DNA from 4 places in the Staphylococcus sp. 231237_7MaSpsaltlick genome. Region 4 is predicted to be linked to each of the others. Evidence: riboswitches for the same ligand, from Rfam matches in the RefSeq annotation. Region 4 holds a riboswitch; each other region holds the start of a gene.

Region 1 (3,196 bases), on a different contig from region 4:
TAATTATAATTAGTGCTATTTTGTATTAATCAGAAACATATTGGGTATTGAATATATAAGTAAAATGTATTAAGGAGTGTTTACTTATGTCTGCTCAAGATCCTAGAAAGAAATTTTCAAACAAAGATTTTCCAAAGCAAGAACAACCTGTTCCTGGACTACAACAACAATTAGATCCTCAACCAGATTGTGGAGAATCATCATATACAGGCCATCATAGATTAGAAGGTTATAAAATGTTAGTAACTGGTGGTGATTCTGCAATAGGTCGTGCTGCTGCAATTGCGTATGCAAAAGAAGGTGCCGATGTTGCAATTAATTACCTCCCTGATGAACAAGTCGATGCTGAAGAAGTGAAACAGGTAATTGAAGCTGCTGGCAGTAAAGCAGTGCTTATACCGGGTGATATTCGAAATGAACAATTTAACTATGACTTGGTTGCACAGGCACATCAAGAATTAGGTGGATTGGACAATGTGACGTTAGTCGCTGGTCATCAGCAATATCGAGAAAGTATCAAAGGCTTTGATACAGCTTCCTTTACAGAAACCTTTGAAACGAATGTTTATCCTATATTTTGGACAGTACAAAAGGCGATAGATTATTTAAAACCCGGAGCAACGATTACATTGACATCTTCTGTTCAAGGTTATAATCCAAGTCCAATATTGCATGATTATGCTGCAACCAAAGCGGCAATCATTTCATTGACCAAAAGTTTATCTGAAGAATTAGGTGAACAAGGTATACGTGTTAATTGTGTTGCACCTGGTCCATTCTGGTCACCGTTACAAATCTCAGGAGGACAACCTCAATCGAAGATACCGACCTTTGGTCAAAAGTCAGTACTTGGACGTGCAGGTCAACCTGTTGAGTTAGCAGGTGTATATGTCCATCTCGCAGCTGAAGAATCTAGCTATACAACTGGTCAAGTGTATGGTGTTACAGGCGGAACCCAAATAGATTAAACAACAAAAAGTTAGAAAATCTGGAAGTTGATTTTCTAACTTTTTATTTATGAGGAGTAGAACAAATGAAAAAATTCGAAGCAGCAAAGTTAACAAAGCAACAAAACTATAAGTTATTGAGTGGTAGTGTTATCCCAAGACCCATTGCATTTGTAACATCACAAGATGACAAGGGCATGCTCAATGCAGCCCCTTTTAGTTTCTTTAATGTGGTCAATAGTGCGCCACCGATGATTATGCTATCAACAACTCGAACGGCAGGCAAAAGGAAGGATACTTCCTTAAATATCGAAGCAACTGAAGCATTTGTTGTGCATATAACAGATGAAGCTACTGTAGAACAAATTAATCGTACAGCAGCTCCAATTGCAAGGTCATTGAATGAATTAGAACGAACAGACTTAACATGCGTTGATTCTGATATCGTATCTGTACCTGGGATTGAACAAGCTAAGATACGCTTAGAGTGTAAATTGGATAGAATTATTCCCTTAGGTGATAAACAAGAGGGATCTGATTTAATTATTGGAGAAGTTGTGATGTTTCATATTGATGATACAGTTTATATAGAACCGCATAAGATTGATTCTAAAGCATTAGGAGCTGTGAGTCGGTTAGCTGGAAATAATTATGCGAATCTTGGACAATCTTTTATCATTGAACGTCCAACAGAATAGTAATGCACATGTTACATCATCAATGTCTACTCTGTAGTTGTTTATTAAAGGAATAAGTTTGACAAAGTTCAGATTAAATATTAATATTTAGCAGTATTTGACGTTAACATTCAAGAGTTCTTGTAGTAAAAAAATAAAACATACTTATCAAGAGAAGTGGAGGGACTGGCCCTATGATACTTCGGCAACATGTAAAAGCGTGTGCCAAATCCAGTAGCAACTATTGCTAGAAGATAAGGAGCTTAAATTAACTCTTTTCTTCAAATGGATGAAAAGAGTTTTTAATTTTTATAAGATATTAAACCGTTAAATCATAATTGATATCAAAGGAAGTAGGTTGAATATGAAAGAGCAGTATAAAGGCAATGCTTGGGCATTGATTCCTTTAATCGTCTTTGTGGCGATGTTTCTAGGTGTTGGTATAGCGACGGGTGATTTCACGACAATGCCATTAAACGTTGCAATTATTGTGGCCTCTATCATTGGCTTGTTATAAAATAGAAAAGAATCGTTTCAACAGAAAGTTGAAATATTCACGAAAGGTGCAGGACACTCTAACATTGTGTTAATGATGTTGATTTTCCTATTGGCTGGTGCCTTTTCACAAACAACGGAAGATATGGGTGGTGTAAAATCCACTGTTAATCTAGGTTTATCAATTATTCCAGAAAATTTAATCATAGTAGGCTTATTTATTATTTGTATGTTTGTGTCTGTTTCTATGGGTACATCTGTAGGAACAGTTGCTGCAATCGCACCTGTAGGCTTCGGATTGAGTCAAGCAACAGATGTATCAACGGCGATTACAATGGCTACAGTTGTAGGTGGTGCGATGTTTGGTGATAATCTATCGATGATTTCTGATACGACAATTGCCGCAGTACGCACACAAAAGACAAAAATGAGTGACAAATTTAAAGTAAATATAAAAATAGTACTTCCTGGGGCAATACTGACTATTATTGCACTATGGTTTTTAACAAATGGTGCACATATCGATGCGACTAAAAATTATGATTATAATATAATTAAAGTTATACCATATTTATTGGTACTTATACTGGCATTAGTAGGAATTAATGTAATCATTGTCTTAATTGGTGGTACTTTACTATCTGCGATTATAGGATTGGTTGATCATTCATTTGGCTGGAAAGGGCTATTAAGTTCAATATCAAAAGGTATTGTCGGCATGGAAGATATTGCAATTATTGCATTGTTAATTGGTGGTTTAGTTGCGTTGATTCAACATAATGGAGGCATTACGTGGTTATTAAATTTTGTGCGTAATAGAGTTAAATCGAAACGTGGAGCAGAACTGGGTATTGCCGGATTGGTAAGTGCTGCAGATATTGCTACAGCGAATAATACGATTTCTATACTTATGGCCGGTCCTTTAGCTAAAGACATCGCTGATGAATACGATGTCGATCCTCGAAAGTCGGCAAGTATTTTAGATATGTTTGCTAGTTGTTTCCAAGGGCTTTTACCTTATAGTCCACAAGTTATAGCAGCTGCTGGCGTTGCATCCATATCACCATTTGATTTAGT
Region 2 (3,196 bases), on a different contig from region 4:
ATCTACTTCTACTCCAAATTTTTCGAAGTTATGTTTGAAACGATTGATTAAATCTTGAGCTTGTTCTCTATATGCTTCTGGCTTACTCCAAGCATTAATAGGGTTCAATAGAGTTTGAGGAACATCCTCAACTTCTACTGGGATATCTAAACCGAACATATCGTCTTTAATATATTCAGCCTCTCTTAATTCTCCAGTAATTGCTTGATTTACCATTTGTCTCGTGTAACTTAGACTAATACGACGCCCTACGCCATATTTACCACCAGTCCAGCCAGTGTTTACAAGATAAACATCAACATCATGTTGATCAATTAAGTTGCCTAATAAATCAGCATAAACTTTAGCGTTTAGAGGTAAGAATGGTGAACCAAAGCATGTAGAGAATGAAGGTTCTGGCTCAGTTACGCCACGTTCTGTACCAGCTAATTTAGCAGTAAATCCACTCAAGAAATGGTACATTGCTTGATCTTTGGATAATTTTGAAATTGGTGGTAGAACACCAAAAGCGTCTGCAGTTAAGAAAATAATTGTATTAGGGTGAGCCGCTTTAGATGGTGTTACAATATTTTCAATATGGTTGATTGGATATGCTGCTCTAGTATTTTCTGTGTATTGATTATCATCGAAGTCAACGTCACCATCTTCGTCAACTACAACATTTTCTAAAATGGTACCGTATTTAATAGCGTCATAAATTTGAGGTTCTTTTTTATAAGAAAGGTTAATTGCTTTTGCGTAACAACCACCTTCAATGTTAAAGATGCCATTTTCGTTCCAACCATGTTCGTCGTCTCCAATAAGCTTACGCGTTGGATCAGCTGATAGTGTAGTTTTACCAGTTCCAGAAAGACCGAAGAATAAAGCAACGTCACCTTTGTCTCCAACGTTAGCTGAACAGTGCATGCTCATAATGTTATCTTTAGGTAGTAAATAGTTCATTACGGAGAAAATACCTTTTTTCATTTCACCAGCGTACTCAGTACCACCAATGAGGATGACTTTATGTTTGAAAGATGTGATGATAAATGTTTCTGAGTTTGTGCCGTCAATTTCTGGATCGGCTTTAAAATGCGGTGCTGAAATAATTGTGAAGTTTGGTTTGATTTCTTGTGCTTCTTCTTTTGAATTTGGACGGATAAACATATTTTGAGCAAATAAGTTATGCCACGCTAATTCATTTACAACAGTTAATTTCAATTGTGAGTCGTTATCACTGCCTGCATAACCATTGAATACGTATAGTTCATCTTTTTTGTCTAAATAATTTAGTACCTTATCGTATAAGTTTAAAAATGTTTCTTCCTCAATCGGTTGATTAACATTACCCCAGTCAATATCATCTCTATAAGATGGCTCATTTACAATAAACTTATCTTTTGGTGAACGACCTGTATATTTACCTGTTCTAGCGTTAATTGCACCTAATTCGGTAAGTTCGCCTTCATCATTATTTAAAATTTTATTATACAACTGTGTTGTAGATAATTGAAATAATGAAGATTTTTTGTCTAAAATACTTTCAATTTTGCTTGTATAAGTGTATGTATCTACAGCCATACTAATCCCTCCAACGCTATTTAGTTATTGTAAGCCTTTACAATTACAGAGTATAACACATATATATCATTAGTCCATACCAATTTAAAAGGAATTTTAAATAAATATTAATAAATGTAAAATTGACATTATATCGTTGATTCTGTACTATAGAACTTAACGGATTCTCTTATCCTGAGTGGCGGAGGGACATGGACCCAATGAAGCCCAGCAACCTCTTCTTAATACGAAGAAAGGTGCCAAACCGTTTGCAGACAAATAGCGTCTGAACGATAAGAGCGAATGGACGTATAAGGGCCTTCTCTCTATTTATTGATAGTGTAGAAGGCTTTTTTAATGAGCTCAACAGAGAGAGAATTTTCGTAATTTAAAACTAAAGGAGCAAATTATGACTTACAATAGAAGATTATTCACTTCAGAATCGGTAACAGAAGGACATCCTGATAAAATAGCGGATCAAGTATCTGACGCTATATTGGATGAAATATTAAAAGACGACCCTCATGCACGTGTTGCTTGTGAGACTACAGTAACAACTGGTATGGCGTTAATTTCAGGTGAAATATCAACAACAACATATGTTGATATTCCAAAAGTGGTACGAGAAACAATTAAAGAGATTGGATATACGCGTGCTAAATACGGTTACGATAGCCAAACCATGGCAGTGTTAACGGCAATTGATGAACAGTCACCAGATATCGCTCAAGGTGTCGATACAGCTTTAGAATATCGTGAAGATGCTACTGAAGAAGAAATAGAAGCTACAGGAGCGGGCGACCAAGGTTTGATGTTCGGTTATGCAACAAATGAGACGGATACATACATGCCTTTACCGATTTTCTTATCACATCAACTTGCTAAACGCTTATCAGATGTACGTAAAGATGAGATATTAGACTATTTACGCCCTGATGGTAAAGTACAAGTAACTGTAGAGTATGATGAACAAGATCAACCACATCGCATTGATACGATTGTTGTATCAACGCAACATGCTGAAGATATTGAATTAGAACAAATCCAAGATGATATCAAGCATCATGTTATTTATCCAACAGTACCAGAAGCACTTTTAGATGAGGATACAAAATTTTATATCAATCCTACTGGGCGTTTCGTAATAGGTGGTCCACAAGGTGATGCAGGACTTACTGGGCGTAAAATAATTGTTGACACATATGGCGGTTATGCACGTCATGGCGGGGGATGCTTTAGCGGTAAGGACCCAACTAAAGTAGACCGTTCAGCTGCATATGCTGCACGTTATGTAGCTAAAAATATCGTTGCTGCTGAATTAGCAGATAAATGTGAGGTACAACTTGCATATGCTATCGGTGTAGCTGAACCAGTTTCTATTTCTATAGATACGTTTGGCACAGGAAAAGTTAATGAAAGTGAATTGGTTGAAGCAGTGAGAGAACATTTTGATTTAAGACCCGCTGGGATTATTAAAATGTTAGACTTGAAACATCCAATTTATAAACAAACTGCTGCATATGGTCATTTTGGTCGTACAGATGTATTATTACCATGGGAAAAGTTAGATAAAATTAATTTATTAAAAGATACAGTTAAAGCTTAACAAGAACAAAAAGTTTTTTAACTTTACTATCGAATGCTATGCGTTTATCTA
Region 3 (3,196 bases), on a different contig from region 4:
GTAAAAAAGCAGCTAAGTTTTTACAAGACTACGGTGTGAGCTTTGAACCAATCGATATAGTGCAGCATACGCCCACTAAAAACGAGTTTAAAGAAATTTTAGAGGCTACAGATATCGATATAAATAAACTTTTTAATACGCACGGTGCTAAATATCGTGAATTAGGTCTTAAAGACAAAATGAGTGATCTTACTGATGATGAAAAGTTAGATTTATTATCAACAAATGGTATGTTGGTCAAAAGACCATTAGCTATTTCTGGAGACAAAGTTACAGTAGGTTTTAAAGAAGACCAATATAAAGCAACATGGTTATCTTAATTCCTTTTTTATAAAAAAAGTAATCTCTGTAAGTTGTAAATATAAATAATATATGTAAACGCTTCAACTATTGCTGTGAAAACATTATAAAAATATTAATATGTCAAGAAATAGTTGATTGTATGGTATGCATATGGCATCATTAATATGTAAAATCATTTAGGAGGGGATTCTCGTGGCAGTACCGAGTGAATTAAAATATTCTAAAGAACATGAATGGGTAAAAGTTGAAGGTAATACAGTAACTATTGGTATCACTGAATACGCTCAAGGTGAACTTGGCGACATCGTATTCGTTGAATTACCAGAAGTTGATGACGAAATTAATGAAGGCGACACTTTTGGTAGTGTTGAATCCGTAAAAACAGTTTCAGAACTATACGCGCCTGTATCAGGTAAAGTAGTTGAATCTAACGACGAGTTAGAAGATAGCCCAGAATTCGTAAATGAATCACCATACGAAAAAGCTTGGATGGTTAAAGTTGAACTAAGTGATGAAAGTCAATTAGATGAATTATTAACTGCTGAGCAATATTCAGAAATGATTGGCGAATAATATAACATTGAACTCCATGATATAATTATCTTGGAGTTTTTCTTATAGCACTGTAGATTATTGAAAACTTAGGAATTATATAAGCCTAACAAGTTCATCTTAATTTTAAAAAATGATAAATTATGGTTGTAATAATAAGAAATGTTTTAACTATGTAAATTATGTTTATTGTCACCACGGATTGTGAAGAACTAAGTAGAAAGATTTACTATCAACATTTAGAGGGTGGATGTCATGACGATACTGAACCAAGTAATTGTTGTCGAAGGAAAGTCAGACAAGAAACGAGTCAAACAGGTAATTGATCAACCGATAGAAATTATCTGCACGAATGGTACGATGGGTGTAGATAAATTAGATGAAATGATCGATACTTTATATGACAAGCAAGTATATATTCTTGTAGATTCTGATGATGAAGGTGAAAGAATACGAAAATGGTTCAAACGCTATTTAAGTGAGAGTAGACATATAAGAGTAGATAAAAAATTTTGTGAAGTTGCTCGTTGTCCTAGACCATATTTATCTAGAGTATTGGAAAAACATGGTTTTATAGTAAAGGATGAGGACAAAGTAGCGAAAGCAAGATTGGATTATATAGCTGAAAGGGTAAGTTTATTAACATGAATGTAACAAGTGAACAACGCGTTGACGTCAATAAATATATAAACGAAGATAAGTATCTTATATTTGGTTATACGCCAACATGTGGGACATGTAAGATTTCTGAACGTATGCTAGATATTGCGAATGATATTTTGAAATTACCTACAATAAAAATGGACTTAAACTTTCATCCCGATTTTAGCCAATCGTATGAAATTCAATCTGTACCAGTTTTATTAGTAATGTCAAAAGGTGAAGAGCAAAAAAGAATCTATGCGTTTCAATCGGTGCCTTATTTGTTAGAAAATTTAAAATAGTTATTGACGAAACATTAGTGCAATGGTAGGATTAAAAATAATTAAATAATGAAACTCTTATCACGAGAGGTGGAGGGATGTGCCCTATGAAGCCCGGCAACCGTCTTTAAAAGAAATGGTGCCAATTCACATAAAGTTTTAAAACTTTAGAAGATGAGAGAAGCAATTTTGCTTTCTCTATACTTCGGTGAACATAGAGGAAGCATTTTTTAATTGAAGGAATAGCAACACAAGGAGGAAACACTATGATTGAGTTAAATCAAATAGTCAAAAAGTACAAAACGAAAAAACAGGACGTACTGGCTGTAGATCATGTTGATTTAAGTATTCAATCAGGCTCGATTTTTGGAGTAGTTGGTTTTTCAGGTGCGGGGAAAAGTACTTTAATTAGACTTTTAAATAACCTCGAACAACCGACTTCAGGAGACGTCATTATCGATGGAGATACAATTGGTAAGCTATCAAAATCACAATTAAGAAAAAAGCGTCAAAAAGTGAGCATGATATTTCAACATTTTAATTTACTATGGTCGCGTACTGTATTAAATAATATTACATTTCCATTGGAAATAGCCGGGGTACCTCGCCGTGAAGCAAAACAACGAGCAAAAGAATTAGTAGAACTTGTTGGACTAAAAGGTAGAGAAAGTGCATATCCTTCAGAGCTGTCAGGTGGTCAAAAGCAACGTGTAGGTATTGCACGTGCGTTAGCAAACGAACCAACTGTATTACTTTGTGATGAAGCGACAAGTGCTTTGGATCCACAAACAACAGATGAAATTTTAGAGTTATTATTGAAAATTAAAGAAGAAAGAAATTTGACAATAGTGATTATCACGCACGAAATGCATGTCATTAGACGTATATGCGATGAAGTAGCTGTTATGGAAAACGGTCGTGTGATTGAACAGGGTCAAGTATCCACTGTCTTTGAAAATCCACAACATGCCGTTACAAAACGCTTTGTCAAAGATGATTTAAATGATGATTTCGATGAATCTATTAGTGACTTAGTATCGCTTAATGAAGATGATTATGTTGTACGTTTGAATTTCACAGGGAATAATGCCACGCAACCACTAGTGTCATACATAACGAAAACACATAATATTGATGTGAATATATTAGAAGCTAATATTAAACATACAAAAGACGGTTCACTTGGATTCTTAGTAATTCAATTGGGCGAGGTAAATTCAGAAAAATTCGAAAAGTTCAAAAATGATTTAGAAGCGCAACATGTATCAGTGGAGGTGTTAAGACATGGGTAATTCATTGAGTGACATCCTCCGCGAGATGTTTACAATGCCAAACGTCAGCTGGGACGAAGTTTGGTTAGCGACATACGAAACAATTTATATGACAGTAATTTCGACAATTTTTGCGTTTGTATTAGG
Region 4 (3,196 bases):
CATGATTGCCTTGTGCTAATAGTGTACGATCACCGTCATTTGTATCTGTTGGCACACTCGCAGCAATCACAATGAAATCAGCGTCTGCTAAATCTTGGTAATCTCCAGCTTTGACCTTGATGTGCGCAGTATTAAATAATCCTTGTGAATGGTTATGATCTAGAGCTTCACCACTTGCAATTTCTTCTTTGTCATCTATCAATATAATTTCCGAAAATAAATTCAAATATTGCACATCCGTTAAAACTTGGCTACCAACTCTTCCTAAGCCAATAATACCTAATTTAGACATACATTACACCCCTTTTTCATTACTGATATATGTTCATAATAATTTATTTTTCATATGGAATAACGTCTTTACCATATTCTTTTTTAATGAATTCTTTCATGTTTTTAGATTGTAAGACTTTTATAAGTGCTTGATACTTTTCATCATCTTTATGTCCTTTTTGCACAGCAACAATATTCGCAAATGGTGATGACTCTGTTTCACTAATAATAGCATCTTTATGCGGCGTTAATCCATTATCTAACGCATAGTTTGAATTCATAATAACTGCAGCACCTTCTTTACTTTCATATGTCTTAGGTAAGAATTCGGCTCCTTGTTTATTATTAAACTTCAAGTCTTTTTTATTTTCTACAATATCTTCAAATTTGGCGTCTTCGATACTAACTCCCTTTTTGATCTTTATTAATCCTTGATCTACAAAGAATGATAAGAATCTGCCTTCTTCAGCTGGATTGTTAGAAACGTATATCGTTGAACCCTTAGGGATATCTTTAATATCTTTATATTTTTTACTATAAACACCCATAGGCGTAGTAAATACTTTTCCAACTTCTTCTATATCGTAATTATGGTCTTTCTTTTCTGCTTTTAAATATGGTGTATGTTGGAAGAAATTGGCATCTACATCGCCTTTATCTAATAGTTTATTAGGTACTTTATAATCATTTACAGTTTTAACTTCTAAATCATACCCTTGTTTTTTCATTTCTTCTTTCGCATGTTTCAGTACTTCACCGTGTGGTGCTGGTGAAGCCGCAATTGTGATTTTTTTATCCTCATCTTTCCCATTTGTGTTGCCACATGCTGTAAGAACTACAGTTAATATTAATGACAAACTTAAAATAATTAATTTCCTCATAATTTATTTCGCTCCTTATGAATTTTAAAGTTCAAACTAAATAAAAAAATACTTTCTCTTAATTTAACAAGAGAAAGTATTCACCTTCTCTTATCTCTAAAAGTTTAATAACTTTTTGTGAATTAGCACCATTTCGTATAACGACGGTTGCTGGGTTTCATAGGGCACGTCCCTCCACCTCTCTTGATAAGAGTAAATTAATATGTAGTTGTAGTGTTTTTATCCTAGCATTACACTCATGTTTAGTCAATAAAATTTTAGAAAATTCTAAATAATACGTTTATTAACTCTTCCAACCCTGTTCCATGTGAAACAAAAGTCTCTTAAACGATTTATGTTTACATAAGGATCATTGCTACATATGCAACAAGGTTATTTAATGCATGAAGTGCAATAGCAGTAGCTAAACTACGTCGTGTTTTTAAATAGACATATACGATACCTATGGCGATAACAAGATACATAACGATTTCTAATGGTGATTGCGCTTCTGTTACATGTAAAGATGCAAAAATAATTACAGATATCACTGACATTACTATGAAATTCAGTTTTTTTCCTAATTCACCAATTACCAAGTGGCGGAAGAGAAACTCTTCAGTAACCGGTGCAATGATTACAATAGAAAAGAACGCAAGCACTGTTGATAATGGGGTACTAAACATTTGTTGAACTATTAAATCGTTTTGTGTTTCTTCAAACTTCCATTGTTCAGGTGCAAACGCATCGACTAACATAGGAAAAATTAATTTAAATATAAATATGACTATAAATGTAATAACAATGAGTTTCCAGTATTTCTTAATATTAAGGAATCCACTTTTCCACTCAATTTTGTAACTATTTTTATGTAATAACATCCATATAAGCATGATAAAAATAAATACACCAATTTCCATTAATAAAGCAGTTGGACTTGACGTATTAATATCACCATTGAAGTGACTATTACCAGAGCCTATATTAACTGCCAATAATATACTCAAAATTATAATTGATAATATAAAATTACTAGCTAAATAAATGATTGGTAGAAAAAAATCTTTACCTCTAATATCCTTCCATCGATATTTCCTTTCATTTTTAAACGGCATCGTAATCCCTCCTAAAAGTTTATACACAATATACTTTTATATTGCACAATTTCTATTTCCATCAAACATTTTACAGTAATTTAAATATATAGTATAGCTGGTCGTTAAAGTTAAATAATTTAATTTTCAATGCGTAGAAGGAATTGAAAAGTGGTATATAGAGATTAAATATACTATACATATTTGAAGGAGTTGTTATCGATGCGTATATTGGTACTAGGCGCCGGCGGTATTGGTGGCTATTTTGGTGGCCGTTTAGCTGAAGCTGGCAAGCATGTTACATTTTTAGTAAGACCTAAACGCAAATCCTATTTAGAACGAAATGGTTTAGCAATTCATAGTGAAAAAGGTGATTATCATTTTAATCCACAGCTCATCACAAAAGACGACCGTGTCGAACCTTTTGATATCGTACTCTTGTCTTCAAAATCTTATCATTTAGATCATGCTATTGAAGATTTAAAACCGTTTATAGATCATCACACCTTAATTATCCCATTACTTAACGGCGTTGCACATGTTCCAAAATTACAAAATGCTTTTGGGAAAAATAAAATCATGGGCGGTTACTGCATTATAGAAACAACGCTTGATAGCACTGGGGAAATCGTTCAAACTAGTCAATTTGATAAACTCTTTTTCGGAGAATTAGATGGTACTGAAAGTAATCGCGCTAAATATGTTGAACAGGCGCTTTCAGGAACAAAAGCTGAATTCATCCTAAACTCAAGTGTTGAACAAGGTATGTGGAATAAATATTTAATGATTACCGTATTATCAGGTGTGACAACACTCATGCATGCGCCTATTGGACCTATTCGTGATAGCGAAGGTGGTATAGAGTTTATTAAGTCCTTATATAACGAGGCTGCTAGTATTATGCGTAAGCATAATGCACCTATCTCAGATCAAATTGTTTCTAAATATATGAAAGCACTAAATCAACTA

What was found. A riboswitch is a leader RNA that binds a small molecule or an ion and turns the genes downstream of it on or off. The one in region 4 is predicted to bind S-adenosylmethionine.
Region 1: it holds a riboswitch for S-adenosylmethionine, as region 4 does, so the genes downstream of both, ACF91D_RS16460 (Na+/H+ antiporter NhaC family protein) here and ACF91D_RS02710 (MetQ/NlpA family ABC transporter substrate-binding protein) in region 4, are expected to answer to the same signal.
Region 2: it holds a riboswitch for S-adenosylmethionine, as region 4 does, so the genes downstream of both, metK (methionine adenosyltransferase) here and ACF91D_RS02710 (MetQ/NlpA family ABC transporter substrate-binding protein) in region 4, are expected to answer to the same signal.
Region 3: it holds a riboswitch for S-adenosylmethionine, as region 4 does, so the genes downstream of both, ACF91D_RS12745 (methionine ABC transporter ATP-binding protein) here and ACF91D_RS02710 (MetQ/NlpA family ABC transporter substrate-binding protein) in region 4, are expected to answer to the same signal.

What each region holds. Positions count from the first base shown of each region.
Region 1 covers NZ_JBICNX010000008.1:85,279-88,474, reverse strand. The annotation lists gene ACF91D_RS16475 (amidohydrolase) at 1-3, shown strand, start outside; gene ACF91D_RS16470 (SDR family oxidoreductase) at 87-968, shown strand; gene ACF91D_RS16465 (flavin reductase family protein) at 1,034-1,645, shown strand; SAM riboswitch class I at 1,787-1,885, shown strand; partial or broken gene ACF91D_RS16460 (Na+/H+ antiporter NhaC family protein) at 1,989-3,196, shown strand, end outside.
Region 2 covers NZ_JBICNX010000007.1:245,187-248,382, reverse strand. The annotation lists gene pckA (phosphoenolpyruvate carboxykinase (ATP)) at 1-1,560, opposite strand, end outside; SAM riboswitch class I at 1,727-1,839, shown strand; gene metK (methionine adenosyltransferase) at 1,949-3,145, shown strand.
Region 3 covers NZ_JBICNX010000005.1:403,518-406,713, forward strand. The annotation lists gene ACF91D_RS12725 (arsenate reductase family protein) at 1-320, shown strand, start outside; gene gcvH (glycine cleavage system protein GcvH) at 496-876, shown strand; gene ACF91D_RS12735 (toprim domain-containing protein) at 1,111-1,503, shown strand; gene ACF91D_RS12740 (thioredoxin family protein) at 1,500-1,799, shown strand; SAM riboswitch class I at 1,854-1,959, shown strand; gene ACF91D_RS12745 (methionine ABC transporter ATP-binding protein) at 2,045-3,070, shown strand; gene ACF91D_RS12750 (methionine ABC transporter permease) at 3,063-3,196, shown strand, end outside.
Region 4 covers NZ_JBICNX010000001.1:547,949-551,144, forward strand. The annotation lists gene ACF91D_RS02705 (lactate/malate family dehydrogenase) at 1-292, opposite strand, end outside; gene ACF91D_RS02710 (MetQ/NlpA family ABC transporter substrate-binding protein) at 336-1,154, opposite strand; SAM riboswitch class I at 1,242-1,347, opposite strand; gene ACF91D_RS02715 (CPBP family intramembrane glutamic endopeptidase) at 1,493-2,248, opposite strand; gene panE (2-dehydropantoate 2-reductase) at 2,450-3,196, shown strand, end outside.